DNA from 2 places in the Marinoscillum sp. genome. Region 1 is predicted to be linked to the other one. Evidence: riboswitches for the same ligand, from Rfam matches in the RefSeq annotation. Region 1 holds a riboswitch; the other holds the start of a gene.
What was found. A riboswitch is a leader RNA that binds a small molecule or an ion and turns the genes downstream of it on or off. The one in region 1 is predicted to bind S-adenosylmethionine.
Positions count from the first base shown of each region.

Region 2: linked by a shared signal. The riboswitch ahead of ACO067_RS15100 (O-acetylhomoserine aminocarboxypropyltransferase/cysteine synthase family protein) and the one ahead of ACO067_RS06495 (nitrite reductase) in region 1 are both predicted to bind S-adenosylmethionine.

Region 1 covers NZ_CBDDJZ010000001.1:1,500,793-1,508,357, reverse strand. Annotated here, with positions in the region: gene ACO067_RS06520 (complex I subunit 4 family protein) at 1-141, shown strand, start outside; gene ACO067_RS06515 (NADH-quinone oxidoreductase subunit N) at 143-1,579, shown strand; gene ACO067_RS06510 (amidophosphoribosyltransferase) at 1,588-3,474, shown strand; gene ACO067_RS06505 (tryptophan-rich sensory protein) at 3,510-4,262, shown strand; gene ACO067_RS06500 (OmpA family protein) at 4,456-4,929, shown strand; SAM riboswitch class I at 5,090-5,200, shown strand; gene ACO067_RS06495 (nitrite reductase) at 5,522-7,565, shown strand, end outside.
Region 2 covers NZ_CBDDJZ010000001.1:3,533,634-3,541,198, forward strand. Annotated here, with positions in the region: gene ACO067_RS15070 (NAD(P)-dependent oxidoreductase) at 1-393, opposite strand, end outside; gene ACO067_RS15075 (methyltransferase family protein) at 437-1,021, shown strand; gene ACO067_RS15080 (hypothetical protein) at 1,099-1,257, shown strand; gene ACO067_RS15085 (hypothetical protein) at 1,305-1,574, opposite strand; gene ACO067_RS15090 (homoserine dehydrogenase) at 1,672-2,652, opposite strand; gene ACO067_RS15095 (homoserine O-acetyltransferase family protein) at 2,645-3,631, opposite strand; gene ACO067_RS15100 (O-acetylhomoserine aminocarboxypropyltransferase/cysteine synthase family protein) at 3,624-4,949, opposite strand; SAM riboswitch class I at 5,182-5,286, opposite strand; gene ACO067_RS15105 (sensor histidine kinase) at 5,407-7,008, shown strand; gene ACO067_RS15110 (response regulator) at 7,110-7,565, shown strand, end outside.

The sequences.
Region 1 (7,565 bases):
TGGTTGATGTTGTTACCACTGGCTCTGCTTACAGTTCTTTTTGGTGTCTTTCCGTCACTATTACTGGACCCAATCGAAAACACCATGCAATTCTTTGTGCAAAGCCTGATGAGTCAGGGACAATCTTACTTGAGTCTCTGATATGCTAGGAGATCAATTACAGCAGATCCTGAGTAGCCTGAGTGCTTTGTCCTTCGAACTTGGACTTGTCATTGGCTCTTTCCTATTACTCATAGTAGGAATGGTCACTTCATCCAGAGTCGCTTACAAAGTGGTTTACGTTTTGGTCCTATTGGTAGGATTATTCCTGGTTGATTTTGGAATAGAGTCAGAGCTGATTGTTAATCAAAATTTGGCTATCAACGACCTACATGCATTTCTGAAAGCCCTATTTGTTTTTTCAGGTATCTGGATCGTGTTTTACCCCACGGCAGGAAAGCATCGTAGTGAATTTTATTTTTTACTACTGTCTGTAGTGGTGGGCAGCACCTTTATGCTTTCAGCAAATAACCTGCTAGTTATTTATCTGGTTGTAGAGCTGACTTCTTTTGCCAGCTACCTCCTGACCAATTTTAATTTTGAAAAAAAGTCGTTCGAAGCAAGTATTAAATACCTACTTTTTGGAGGAGTGAGCTCCGCCTTGGCACTTTATGGAGCGTCTATTTTATTCGGCTATTCTGGAACCCTTGACCTTTCGTTGATGGATTTCGGGGTGGTAGAGAATGACCACTTTCTAAATCTCGGGATCACCTTATTTGTTGGTGGTTTGCTTTTCAAGATCAGCATTGTTCCTTTCCATATCTGGGTGCCAACTACTTACGAGGCTGCTCCAACAGGGGCTGTGGCGGTACTATCCATAGTGCCGAAGGTGGCTGGCTTGGTACTTCTCAATAATGTGTTGGATAGTTTGCATATGATGGATCAGCCCTGGATGGTGGTCATGGTTGCTATTTTGGGTATGGCCACCATTGTCATAGGCACTTTTGGTGCACTTCAGCAAACCAATGTGAAACGAATGATTGCTTATGGTGCCATTGCTCATTCGGGATTTCTACTGGCTACATTGCTCATTCCTTTCGAGAATGGAATGAGCGCTTTTGTGTGGTATTCAGTGGTGTATGCACTGATGAATATCACAGTGTTTTATCTCGTGGCGTTATTCGAATCCAAAGGGTTAACCACCATCGAGCAATTTGCTGGATTGAGCAGCAAGGAAAGCTATTTGGGAGGTATTGTGGTGGTTGCCATGATCGCACTGGTCGGTTTACCACCAACCTCTGGTTTTACGATCAAATTCTACCTGTTCACGATCATGTGGGAGTGGTGCCAGTCAGTGGGCGATCCATGGGTGCTCTCTTACTTAATAGTGGCTGTAAGTAGTGTCGTATTTTCTCTCTTTTTCTATCTCAAGTTGCCGTACTTCATCTTCTTTAAGGAAGGCAAAAATCTAAATTATTCCCGGTCATCACTCAGTCAGCGGATCATAGCAACTATTTTCACACTCTTGGTGTTATGGTTATTCTTTAGCCCGGAAATATTGAATAACATTGCAAATAATATTAAATTCCTTGACTGGTAAACTGACTCATGAGCGATCCTATTAAACATGAATGTGGAGTAGCCTTACTTCGACTGAGAAAACCTCTCCAATATTATATTGATAAGTACGGCACGCCAGCTTATGCAGCTAAGAGGATGTACATTCTCATGCAAAAGCAACACAATCGAGGGCAGGATGGCGTTGGATTGGCCAATATCAAGCTCAACATGCCTCCGGGTACACGGTACATTAGCCGCTACCGGACTACCGCACAGCAACCAATAGAGGAGATTTTTGGGAAGGTCAGTAAGAAATACAATAAGGCTCAGAAAGAAGGCAAGGAAAACTTCTACAACGCGCAGTGGATGAAAGAAAACTATGCGTTCACTGGTGAGGTGTGGATGGGGCACCTCAGGTACGGTACGCATGGTAAAAACAATATTGAGAGCTGTCATCCTTTCCTGAGACAAAATAACTGGAGGAGTCGTAACCTGGTAATGGCCGGCAACTTCAACATGACCAATGTGGATGAGCTATTTGATAAGTTGGTAACATTGGGTCAGCATCCTAAGGAAAAAGTAGATACAGTGACCGTGATGGAAAAGATCGGTCACTTTTTGGATGAGGCCAATCAGGCAATTTTCGATCAGTATCGAGGGATGAAAACCAACCAGGAGATCACAGATATCATTGAGGATGAGATCGATCTCAGGCGGGTATTAGAAAAGTCCTGCCGGGATTTTGATGGTGGCTACACCATGACCGGAATGGTCGGGTACGGAGCTTCGTTCGTGGCCCGTGATCCTAATGGCATCCGTCCGGCGTACTTCTATGCAGATGATGATGTAGTGGTAGTGGCATCAGAAAAGCCTGCCATCAAGACGGCTTTTGATTGCAACTACGATGATATACAGGAAGTTAAGCCTGGTCATGCTCTAATTATCGATAAGGACGGCAGCTACAGAGAAGAACAATACATCCAGCCAAAAGAAAAGAAATCATGTTCGTTTGAGCGGATCTATTTTTCTAGAGGAACAGATCCGGATATCTACAACGAACGCCGAAAGCTCGGTGAGTTGCTGATACCAAATGTGCTAAAGGCTGTCAACTTTGACTTAAAAAACACGGTATTTAGCTACATCCCCAATACAGCAGAAACCTCGTTTCTTGGATTGCTCAGAGGGGTAGATAATTACCTCATCGATAAGCGGAAGGATATCATTCTGGACAATAAACCAAGTGTAGAGTCCATGGAGGAGCTCCTATCTTTTAGGCCTAGAGTGGAGAAGCTAGTGCTCAAAGACGCTAAACTCCGCACCTTCATTACTGACGATCAGCATCGCGATGATCTGGTGGCTCACGTTTATGACACCACGTTTGAAGTGATCAAAAAGAAAACTGATACTCTGGTAATCATTGATGATTCGATCGTGCGTGGAACTACCCTGGAGAAGAGTATTCTTACACTTCTGGATCGATTGGAGCCTAAGAAAATAGTCATCGTTTCTTCTGCACCACAGATTAGATTCCCGGATTGTTATGGAATAGACATGAGCAAAATGAAGGAGTTTGTAGCCTTCAGGGCTGTACTTGCTTTGCTCAAGGACCACAATAAGGAATATCTGCTGGATGAAGTATTTGAAAAGTGTCTGGCTGCTAGCGGCGATAAGAACCAGCCCAACTATGTGAAAGAGCTTTATGAGCCTTTCACGTATGAACAGGTGTCACAAAAGATCACGGAGATCGTACGGCCTAAAAACATGAAGGCTGAGCTGGAAGTAGTTTATCAGACTGTAGAGAATTTGCACAAAGCTTGTCCTAATCACCTGGGTGACTGGTACTTTACAGGTGATTATCCTACTCCTGGAGGAAATCGTGTGGTCAACAAGGCGTTTGTGAACTTCATGAAAGGAGTCACTGTCAGAGCATACTAGCCCAACATTCTCATAATTAACTGGTTGAAGGGGGTATGAGACAATATCAATACCCGATATTCAATTCGGTTGTTTTAGCGATTACGCTGGTGGTTAACTACTGGTCCAATACCGGCTTCTTTAATGACCGGACGATTGCCGATGTGAGTAGCAAGTACAATAATTTGCTTACTCCCGCTGGATATGCTTTTTCCATCTGGGGTATTATCTACCTCTCACTCATTGCTCTTGTTATCTATCAGTGGATAGTGGCTCGTAAACGTCCAGTGCCCGTGCAGAAAGTAGGGGCTTTACTCATAATCGCTAACTTCTTAAATAGCATATGGGTAGTTGTTTGGCTTTATGATTACCTGGCAGTCAGCGTGCTGGTGATGATAGGGCTGTTAGTGACCCTCACACGATTAAATACTCGACTAGCCCATTGGGATACACAAGTCAAATCCGACTTATTTTTAGTGCACTTTCCAATATCACTTTATCAGGGCTGGATTATTGTAGCGCTGGTGGCCAACTTCTCCGCTTTTTTTAAAAGCACCGGCTTTAATTTTCTGCTCACTCCAGAGCTATGGGCTATTTTGGTTTTGGTCATTGCTATGGCTGTGTACGTGTTCCAAACCAACCAACTCAATCAAGTGGTCTCTACATTGGTGGGCGTCTGGGGAATATCAGCTATTGGAGTAAAGCAACTGGGTGAGGCACAAGGGGTTTCTCTTACCGCCTTTATTGTTGCAGGTATTTTGCTTATCTACGTTTTAGTGACTCCACTTCGCAAATTACTCACCAATTAAATTGATTTTACCGGTACTTTAAGTCGTTTTTGCTAAGTGCATGACAATCAGTACGGTGTGACTGGATTGCAATATTACCTGTTTGTTAAATGGTAATATTAGAAGATTAATATATAACAATATAAAGAAATTGATGTTATCTTTATATTAGACGAAACACACCACAACTACTATGAACTACTCAAATCACTCGATGAAACAGCTATTATTTAGCTTTTTCATCCTTTGCTGTGTTAGTCTGTTTCCAGCGTATTCACACGGAGGGACAGACCCAGCTAAAGTCACACCAAAAACCAATAACATCAGCACCCGAATCATTCAATTCGAGGTGGACGCAAAAGCTCCCGATGCACCTACACAGGTAAAGGAGTTTATTGATGAACTAAAGGTACAGTTCGCCGATCAGCCACTGAATATTAAAATAGTCGGGCGTACATGTGACCTTGGACCCAAAGCTTACAATCACCAGCTCGCGACTCAGCGTGCCTACGAGGTTATGGAAATGATGATGAATAAGGGTTTGAATATTGATTATCTGGAAGTAGAGAGTCTTGGAGAGGAGCAGCCGCTCGTTCCTAATACCTCCGAGCAAAACAGAAGGAAGAATCGATCGGTGGCAATTCACGTACAGTCCGGGGCACTCACTGAATTTTTAGCCTCGCTTTAAGGATAAGCGATTTGCCTCTTATTATTTTGGTAATATTTGATTTTACTGCCTTTAATTTGGTTAAATCATAATTTTCAGAATTATTTTAGTTAAACATGGGTGATGGGTTTTGAAAGTTCAAAAATCCATCACACCTTTGTCTCATCAATTCAGAGTAATTGATTTATAAAGAAGCGTGGAGAGACAGGCTCTGAGAAGCGCTAGCAACCTAAAAGCAACATTCAAGGTGCTAAGTCCTGATTCGGGTGATATTGCCTGGAGAATATGAATTAATAAAGATGAAAAAACAAAACATTTTAAAGCTAGAAGACAAACACCACCTGATAGGTGCAGTATGTTGTTGTTGCTGTTGTAGATAAGTCTGACACTTTATCTATTTCATTTTTAAGCAATAAACAATTACTCAATGTCTACTAGACCAAATTTCCAAATTCTTATTACAACCATCTGCTGCGCATGCTGTATGTGCTGTGCATGTTGTATTTGTACCATTCAATCCCGGATACAGTTATAAGTAATAAAATATCAAAGAACTATAACAAACCCCGGGAGATTATTTCTGGGGTTTTTTTATGCCAAACCAACAACAATAATGAGCACTAAAACCATTTCTAAAGAAGCCAAATCAGACATTGAGGAGCTGAAGGATAAGATCCAAAGTTTTAAGCTGGGACAAATTCCTGAAGAGCGCTTCAAAGCCTTTCGATTGGCTAGAGGAGTTTACGGTCAGCGTCAGCAGGGTGTACAAATGTTTCGCTTGAAACTGCCATTTGGAAAGATTACTGCAGACCAACTGGAAACAGTGGCCAACCTCTCGGAGCAGTACACCAATGGTAACCTGCACCTCACCACCAGGCAAAACATACAGCTACACTATGTGAAACTAGATGACTCACCGGCCATATGGGAGGCGTTAGAGACGGTAGGGGTCACCTCTAAGGAGGCTTGTGGCAATACCGTGAGAAACGTAACTGCCTCGCCATTTGCAGGAATAGATCCTGAGGAGCCTTTTGATGTTTCGCCTTATGCTCAGGGTGTATTTGAATACTTTTTAAGAAATCCGGTTTGCCAGGAGATGGGTCGCAAGATCAAAATTGCATTCTCATCATCTCCAAGTGATTCGGCATTTACTTACATTCATGATTTTGGGTTTATTCCTAAGATCAAGGATGGAGCATTTGGGTTTGAAGTTATCGTTGGAGGAGGCTTGGGTGCTCAAGCTTTCATGGGTCAATTAGCCTATGAATTCCTGCCACAGGATGAGTTGATTCCGTTCATTGAAGCTGGTCTCCGGGTGTTTGATCGCTATGGTGAAAGAGAGCGCAGACACAAAGCTCGACTAAAGTTCTTGATTGATCCCAAAAAAGGTATTGGTTTGGATGGGTTCATGAAGCTGATCGAAGAGGAGCGCAAGTCCCTGCCATATCATACCTATAAAATCAACACGAAGAAAGTAATCACCCGGGTGCCGGAGGACAATTCTATTCTTACGGTAGAAGACATAGCTACTGATGAGAACTATGATACCTGGTTTAAAACCAACGTATTTGAACAAAAACAAGAAGGGTTTTTTGCTGTGAAGGTGCGCATTCCTCTTGGAGACATCAAGTCACCAGAGGCTAGAAAACTGGCAGACCTTGTCCGCTCGTATGCAGCTGATGACATCCGGTTTACTTTGAATCAGGGGCTGTTGCTGAAGTATGTGCGTCTGGAAAATATCCCGGCGATTTACGCAGGATTGAAGGAATTAGGCTTTGCTGCAGCTGGATTTGATACGCTGGCTGATGTAACTGCTTGCCCAGGTACTGATACCTGTAATTTGGGTGTGACGAATAGTACGGCTCTTGCATTGGAGTTGGAAAACCTGGTTCGTGATGAGTTTCCGCATTTGATTGATGAGGAATTGATTAAGATCAAAATCAGTGGTTGCATGAACTCCTGTGGGCAGCATATGGTGGCCAATATCGGTTTTCATGGTTCCAGTATCAAAAATGGAGACAAAGTAGCTCCGGCTATGCAAGTGGTGCTTGGCGGTGGTGTAGACCCGGACGGGCAAGGCAATATTGCAGAGAAGGTGATCAAAATCCCGACCAAACGGATTCCAGAAACGGTGCGAGAGATCCTGAATAACTATGAAGAAAACAGCTTTGATGGGGAGTACTTCAATGCCTACTTCAGACGTCAGGGCAAGCGATACTTCTATGATGTGCTCAAGCATCTTGGAGATGTGAAAACCCTCGCAGATAAAGACTATCAGGATTGGGGAAAGGTAGATGATTTTGTGCCGGAAATCGGCGTTGGTGAGTGTGCAGGAGTGATGCTGGATCTGGTAGGGACCATCATCAACGATGCTAATGATCGACTGACCAGTGGACAAAAAGCTCTGGAAGAGCAAAAATGGGCCAATGCCATCTACTATGCCTACAATACGTTAGTGATTGGTGCCAAGGCGATCTTGCTACACAAAGACATTCAGTGCAATACCCATGCAGGTATTATCGAGGATTTTCAAAATGAAGTGATCAACAAAGGAGAATTGTCAGCGATTGGTGATTTTGCCGAACTAGTCCTTCAGATTAACAAATATGAACCGACAGAAGATTTTGCCAAGTCCTACTTGGGTCAGGCAGAGGCCT
Region 2 (7,565 bases), 2.0 Mb from region 1:
TGCAATAATTCGTTTGCCTGACTGATCAGTAAGCGTTTCATAGTCCACCATTCTAATTTTCTGATCCAGCAGTGATCGGAGTAGTTTTTGGTTATATGGCTGCTTTTTAATGGTGTGGGAAAAGAAAAAGTAGGTTTTTCCAGAAAGTAAGTTTGGGATAGGTACCTCCTTCACTCCAAGTAACACATCGCAATCATCCACATTTTTTACCAGGGTTAGTCCTTCATTTTGGTAATCTTCGTCAGTGAAACATCTGATATCTGAGGACTGAACAACCACCTCTACATCCGGGAAGCGTTCTTTTACTTGCTTGGCCTGAAATGGGGTGAGGGGGACTCTTCGGTCTATAGGTACTTTTCCTTCCTTAATAATACCGATTTTGACTGCTGCCATAGTTGTTTATATTATCTTGATGGCCGCAAATTTAAACTTTTTGATGAGCCTAAATACATATCTGTTTATTGCTTCGCTTTGGATTATTTATTTGTTGGTGCACAGTTCGCTGGCTTCTGGTAAGGTCAAGCGCTGGGCATCAGACAAACTGCAGGTAGGCCCGACCTGGTACCGTTTGATATACGCTATACTAAGTATTGTTGGTATTGGATTTGTGTTGATGCAAATGGCAGTCGCTGAGAAGCAGGTATTGTTCACATCGCCAGGATGGCTAAAATATGGAGCGATGATTCTAGCTTCCTGGGGTGTGATATTGGTGGTGGTTTCGTTTAGACATCTCTCTGGACTCTCCTTTCTGGGTTTGAAGAGAGAGGAGTCAACGCACCTTGTACGATCAGGTGTTCATGGTCATGTGCGTCATCCGATCTACAGTGGTACCATTCTGATTCTGATTGGAATGTTCTTTTATCATCCTACTGACATTATTTTGGTAAGCGACCTAATCATTTTTCTATACTTACCATTTGGTATTAAATGGGAAGAAGATAAGCTAATGGATCAGTTTGGTGCAGCGTATGAGCAGTACAGAGAAGAAGTGCCTGCGCTGATTCCGAGACCTAAAAAATAATTGGCGAGAACATGAGGCTTTTTGGCAAGATCGTGACGGGTGAGTGTTGTACATTTGAGTAAATAAAATCGCCCGATATGCCCACAAAATCTACCAAAATACATCCGTTGGAAAATTACATACAAAACTGGCAAGCCTTTAATGCAGTGGACAGGAGACAGTTTCATATCCAAATGCTACAGACCCTGGGAGCTTCCTTTCTGTACATGGCTGTCATATCGTTTCTCACGGCATAAAAAAAGGCGACTGTTATGTCGCCTTATAATATAAATCAAACAGAAATTTAAGTTTTTGCCTTTGCTTTAGCTCCATCTACAATGCCTTTGGCTTCATCTATTAGCGCCTTAGACTTGGAGGCATATTTTTCTACTACATCATTGTAAGACCCTTTGTACTCATCTAGTTTTTTGTCCAGTGATTTGCGGGTTTTCTTGATGTCTTTCTCAATTTTCTTGAGCTTTTGCTTGCTTCCTTTTGGGTCTGCATAGTAGGCAATTGCCAGTCCAGATGCTACTCCTGTGATGAAAGTTAAAAGTGTTTTGCTAGCGCTCATATCGTTAATAATTTAGATTCTAAATAATAATCGGTATACATTAATCAACGACAGCACCAACCGATTGTTTGATTTTCACCAGATTAATCCGCTATCTCTAAGCGGATTTTTTCAATCCACCGATACTTTTTCTAGCGCCATACCTGAAGCCTGAAAGGACCAGTGAGAGGTCATTTAAAACGGCAGCTCCGGTGGGAAGACTTCCTGCTCCTTTGCCAGTATAGACTTGTTTGCCAGACAGATTGCCATCGATTACAATCGCGTTGTTTTCATGCTCAATCCCGAACAGTTCGTCATCCTGAGAAATGAGTTCCGGTTGGACTTTCACTGAGAGTTTACCATTTTTCCTTTTTGCTGTGGCTATGGATTTGATCTTCAATCCCTGAGCTTTTGCCAGATCATAGAAGTGATCTTCCATGTTGGTGATGCTTTCTACCCTCAGCTGATCCAGGTTACCAATCGTTTCACCAAATGCATGGTAGGAGAGAATAATTATTTTGTATAGGGCATCTCTACCCGAAATATCCTGCTCTGGATCTGATTCTGCAAATCCCTTTTCTTGAGCCAAAATTAGCGCCTCATCCAGCGAAAGCCCATTCTTCTGCATTTGGGTGAGGATGTAGTTGGTGGAGCCATTCAGAATAGCACGAATTTCGTGGATTTCCTGCTGTTTGAAGAATTGTTCCAGGTTTTGCAGTATGGGGATAGATCCACCCACTGACGCCTCATAGATAAACGGAGCACTATAGGTCTGATGCCAGTGCGACACTTCACTGATGTTTTCAGCGATCATTTTTTTATTAGCAGAAATGGTTGCTTTGCCATTGGTAAGTGCCTGTTTCACCACTTCGTATGAAATTTCCGTATCGTCTGTTAACTCTACGATAATATCAATGTCTGGATCGTTGAGTAAAACAGTGGGGTCTGAGGTGAAAAAGCTTTGATCCAGGTCGCGAGGTTTTGCTGCGTCTTTGATGCAGATCTTCTTGATAGACGCATCGAGTTGGCTGGATTGCAGCGCCTGGTAAAAACCTCTGGCTACCTCGCCAAAACCGAAAAGTCCGATAGATTTACTCATGATTGATAAATGTTTTTAGTAGTTGGGTAATGGTATTGGCCTCTGTTAAAAATCCGTCATGTCCGTATTTGGAAGAGATGACTATTACTTGAGAATTGGGGATGTTTTTTGCGATGAACTCCTGCTCGTGAGGGGGAAATAGCATGTCACTATCAATACCGATGACCAGAGTATTTGATTTGATTCGCTTTAATGCAGCTTCTGCCGATCCAAAGTGTCGCCCTACATGGTGGCTATCCATTGCTTTGGACAGGTAATAGTAGCTCTGCACCGAGAATCGTTTTCTTAGTTTTTCGCCTTGATAGCGCTGATAAGAAGATGCTGCAAAGTCATCCCACCGATGATCTACATCCTTTTGAGTGGACTGGTAGGTATCATAGTGTCTGTAAGAAAGCATCGCTATTGCTCTAGCAGCTTCTAACCCTTTAGCAGAATCGATGTTTTCCAGAGCCATTCGCTGGGCTTCATTAAAAGCTATTCCCCAGGGAGAGTGAAAAGCATTGGTAGCCAGGGGCACGATGTTTTCAAATAGTTCAGGCTCCTGTACAGCCCATTCCAGTAGTTGCTGACCGCCCATAGAACCACCAATACCCAGATAGATTTTGTCCAATCCTAAATGTGCCTTGAGGATTTTGTGAGCCTTCACCATGTCGTTGATAGTCACCAATGGAAAGTTCATGTTTTTGGGTCCGGTAGACCCATAGCATGAGCCCAGCATGTTGGCACAAATGATAAAATGTTTCTGCGGATCAATCACCTGGCCAGCTCCTACCATTTCAGGCCACCACTCGTGTGGATTTCCATTAGCAGTAAGAGCGTGAAATACCCACACCACATTGCTTTTGTCAGCACTGAGTGTGCCCCAGGTAGAATAGGCGATCGTCACGTTCCGGAGTGTGTCACCACACTCCAGAACGATCGGATCTTTGGCTTTGAGGATTAATTCCTTTGGCGCTATGGCTGTTATCGTATTACTCATTTATTAAGCTCTGAGCGTATATTTTTTCAAATGCTTGTTGAAAATCAGCTTTTATGTCATCGATGTGCTCAATACCCAGGGATACCCGAAGTAGGTTAGGTAACACACCGGCATTTAGCTGTTCTTCGTTGGTCAACTGCTGATGCGTGGTAGCCGACGGCTGGATGATGAGCGTTTTGGCATCACCTACATTGGCCAGATGACTGACAAGTTTTAGGTTGTCTACCAGGCTGATGGCCTGTTCTTTTTCTCCTTTGATGGTAAAGCTCAAAACTCCACCAAACCCATTTTTTAGATATTTTTTAGCTAATTCGTGATAGCTGCTGCTTTCCAGTCCTGGATAATTTACGGACTCTACCAATGGATGGCTTTCCAGCCATTCGGCAAGTTCCAGTGCATTATCTACTGTGCGCTGTACACGAAGCGAAAGTGTTTCTAATCCTTGCAATAGTAAGAAACTATTGAACGGGCTTAAAGCTGGTCCAAAGTCACGAAGGCCTTCTACACGAGCTCTGATAGCAAAGGCAATATTTGGTAAGCCTAGTGGGTTTCCTTCACCAAACACATCCCAGAAGACCAGTCCATGGTATCCTTCCGACGGTTCAGTGAACTGAGGAAACTTGCCGTTGGTCCAATTGAACTTCCCACTATCGATGATCACTCCACCTACACTGGTTCCATGACCGCCAATCCACTTGGTTGCCGAAGCTGTCACTATAGCAGCACCATGTTCGATCGGTCGGAACAAATATCCGCCAGCCCCAAAGGTGTTGTCAACAACCAATGGAATTTCATGCTTGTCTGCAACCGCGGCAATCGCCTCAAAATCAGGGACATTGAAACCAGGATTCCCAAGTGTCTCTAAATAAATGGCTTTGGTCTTATCATCGATGAGCTTTTCGAAATCTTCAGCCTGATCGCTTTCTGTGAAACGTGCTTCTATTCCAAGTCTTTTGAAAGCTACCTTAAACTGATTGTAAGTGCCGCCATAGAGAAAGGATGAGGATATGAAGTTATCACCAGCCTGAAGGATGTTGTTGAGGGCAAGGAACTGGGCAGCCTGTCCTGATCCGGTTGCCACAGCCGCCACTCCACCTTCCAAGGCCGCTATGCGCTTTTCAAAAACATCCGTGGTTGGATTCATGATCCTTGTGTAGATGTTTCCAAACTCCTTGAGTGCAAAGAGATTGGCTCCATGTTCGGAGTTTTTGAAGCCGTAAGACGTGGTTTGATAGATAGGTACTGCGCGTGATCCAGTAGTAGGATCTACTTCTTGACCTGCATGTAATTGTAGTGTTTCGAATTTATAATCAGACATTGCTTTTGCTATTTAAGTGTAATAAGAAAGAATTGTATGTGTGCTTTTCTGACACTGAGACAGTCAAAATGACCAGGCCGGCAAGTTGAATAAGATGCTTATTTCAAACTCGCGTATTAGTGCATGCAGCACATACAGCAACGTCGTCTGCTGATATGATCAGAAATAATTGTGTGACTAGCTTCAATGCCTTGCAGAGAAGCGTTTGCTTTCGCGAACGAGATGCTGTTGAATTTCATAACTATCAATTTATCGTTCAGGGATTAGCACCTTCCCGTTTAGGGTGGGGGTTGCTAGCGCTTCTCAGAGCCTGTCTCTCAGCGCTTCTTTATAAATCGATCATTTGCCGATTTGAGGAGCAAACGTAATACGGAAAGTTTAGTTTGCAAAATCAATTTATCAAAAGCGGAAAAATCAACCTGTTAATTGATTAATTTGAACGAATATTCACCGCTGCATGAAAATCATATTTTTCAAGGGAAAATTCGAAAAGACCGTATTTATAGCATTGATGATTTCAGCTCTGGCGGCTTCTGGACAAATATCCGAACCCTCCAGGAAGGGGTATTCCAAAAGTGGTTTTTTGGAAATGATAATGGATAGTCTACAAGTCTCGGAGCGGGAAAGCGATACCGTCAATGTCATTCGTTTTGCGGCAGTGCTTACCACAAATTTGCATGGAACTAAAGCACGAGAGCAGGCGCAATTTTATGTGGATTTGGCTTATCGCTATGCTCAAGCATATTCAGGTAGGAATTTTGTTCCGGATATTTGCAATAGATATGGCATGCTCTATTTTGCCTTTGCCAAGCATTATAAGGATCGTGATTGGGATCTGGCATTAAGTAACCTAGATTCTTCAATGTACTGGCATGGGAGAGCAATTGTGGAGGGAAATCCAGTAACAAGAGGTTGGGGACATAGGGGGATTTTAAGTGGTTATCTACGAAAACGGGAGTTTGGACTTGGAGATTTCCAAGATCAAATTGAGAATCATTATCAACAAATAATGTCCTTGTTGGAACAGTTTGATGATCCACAACTGTTTGACCATGCTTCTGGATTATATACTAAGTTTTTACTAGATACTGATCGTTTAGCTGAGGCTAGAATACTGCTCGATGAGATAGCGAAAAATGCTGAACTGACAGAGTTGAGAAACGAGTTTTCTTACTACAAAAATCTTCATCATTTTATTGCCAAATCACATGGTCTGGATACTCTGATTGCACTTTCTGAACTTGGGATGAGTTTCTATGAAGCAAGGATTATTGCGGCTCATGAGGAGTCTTTTCATGAAATGGACCAAAAGTACAAAGTGAGCAAGACAAGTGAACAACTGGAAGTGACCAATGATTTGCTAAACGAATCAAACTTCAGAGTGTTGTTGCTAGCATTGATCCTTATTGTCTTTACAGGTGTTTTGATCATTCTATTGATACTCTACCGCAGGAATAAACGATTGTCTATTAGAAATTCACTTCTTCTAAGGGAACAAAATCATCGAGTAAAGAATAATCTCCAAATGATTTCGAGTCTACTGAGTTTACAATCCCAAAAGTTGCTGTCTACTGATGCGAAAGAGGCTCTTTCTGATAGTCAATCGCGGGTAAACTCTGTAGCCCTACTTCACAGGATGCTGTATGAGGGTGAGAATATTGGTAAGGTCAATCTAAAGGAATACCTTCAAAGTTTGATCGATGAGATTACTTATGCGGTCAATCGAGAGATTACTTACCAGATAAGAATTGACGATGTGGTCAATCTGCCAGTAGAAAAGGCTACCAGCCTTGGATTGATAGTTAATGAGCTCTTAACCAACAGCGTCAAGCATATTCCTGATGCCACGGCAATGGAAGTACACCTTAGCCTAAGCATGAAGAGAAACGTATTGATTCTGGAGTATGGAGATAACGGACCAGGTGTAAGTGCTGATGTTTGGGAGCGCTCAGCTTCGTTTGGAAATCAGCTTGTCCGCATTCAATCGAATCAGCTGCGGGGTACTTATAGCATAGAGAGTGATGCTGGCTTTCGCTATCGATTGAGTCTCCCAGCCTAGCAAGAAGGTACTGACTATTGACAAGAAATAATCGAGCTTTTGCAAGACCGATTGATTAAGTACTGATTGTGACGTAGTTTACAATACAAACTGCCACACCCATGCCTTATAGAATCTTAACCATCGAGGATGATTTACTGATAGCAGAGGATCTACGATTTAAGCTTGAGCAACTTGGATATGTAGTGGTAGGGAATGCTCGATCTGGCGAGGAAGCGATCAAGAAAACGAAAGACTTCACCCCAGAGATCATCATTGCAGATATACTCATAGAGGGAGATTTGGATGGTGTGGAAACAGTCACCAGAATTTACCAATTTCATCGGTGTCCGGTCATTTATCTTACGGCCAACTCTGAATCTGTGACGGTAAAAAAAGCCATGCAAACTCACCCAGCTGCTTTTTTAATCAAACCATTCAAGATCAGTGAGTTCACTATCAATATTGATTTGGCAATAGCTAATTTCAAGTCGAAAAATCAGCCTTACGAACCGTCCTCGGATGCGATATTCGTGCCTGATAATTTTTTATATCACAAAGTTTATAAGAAAGATATC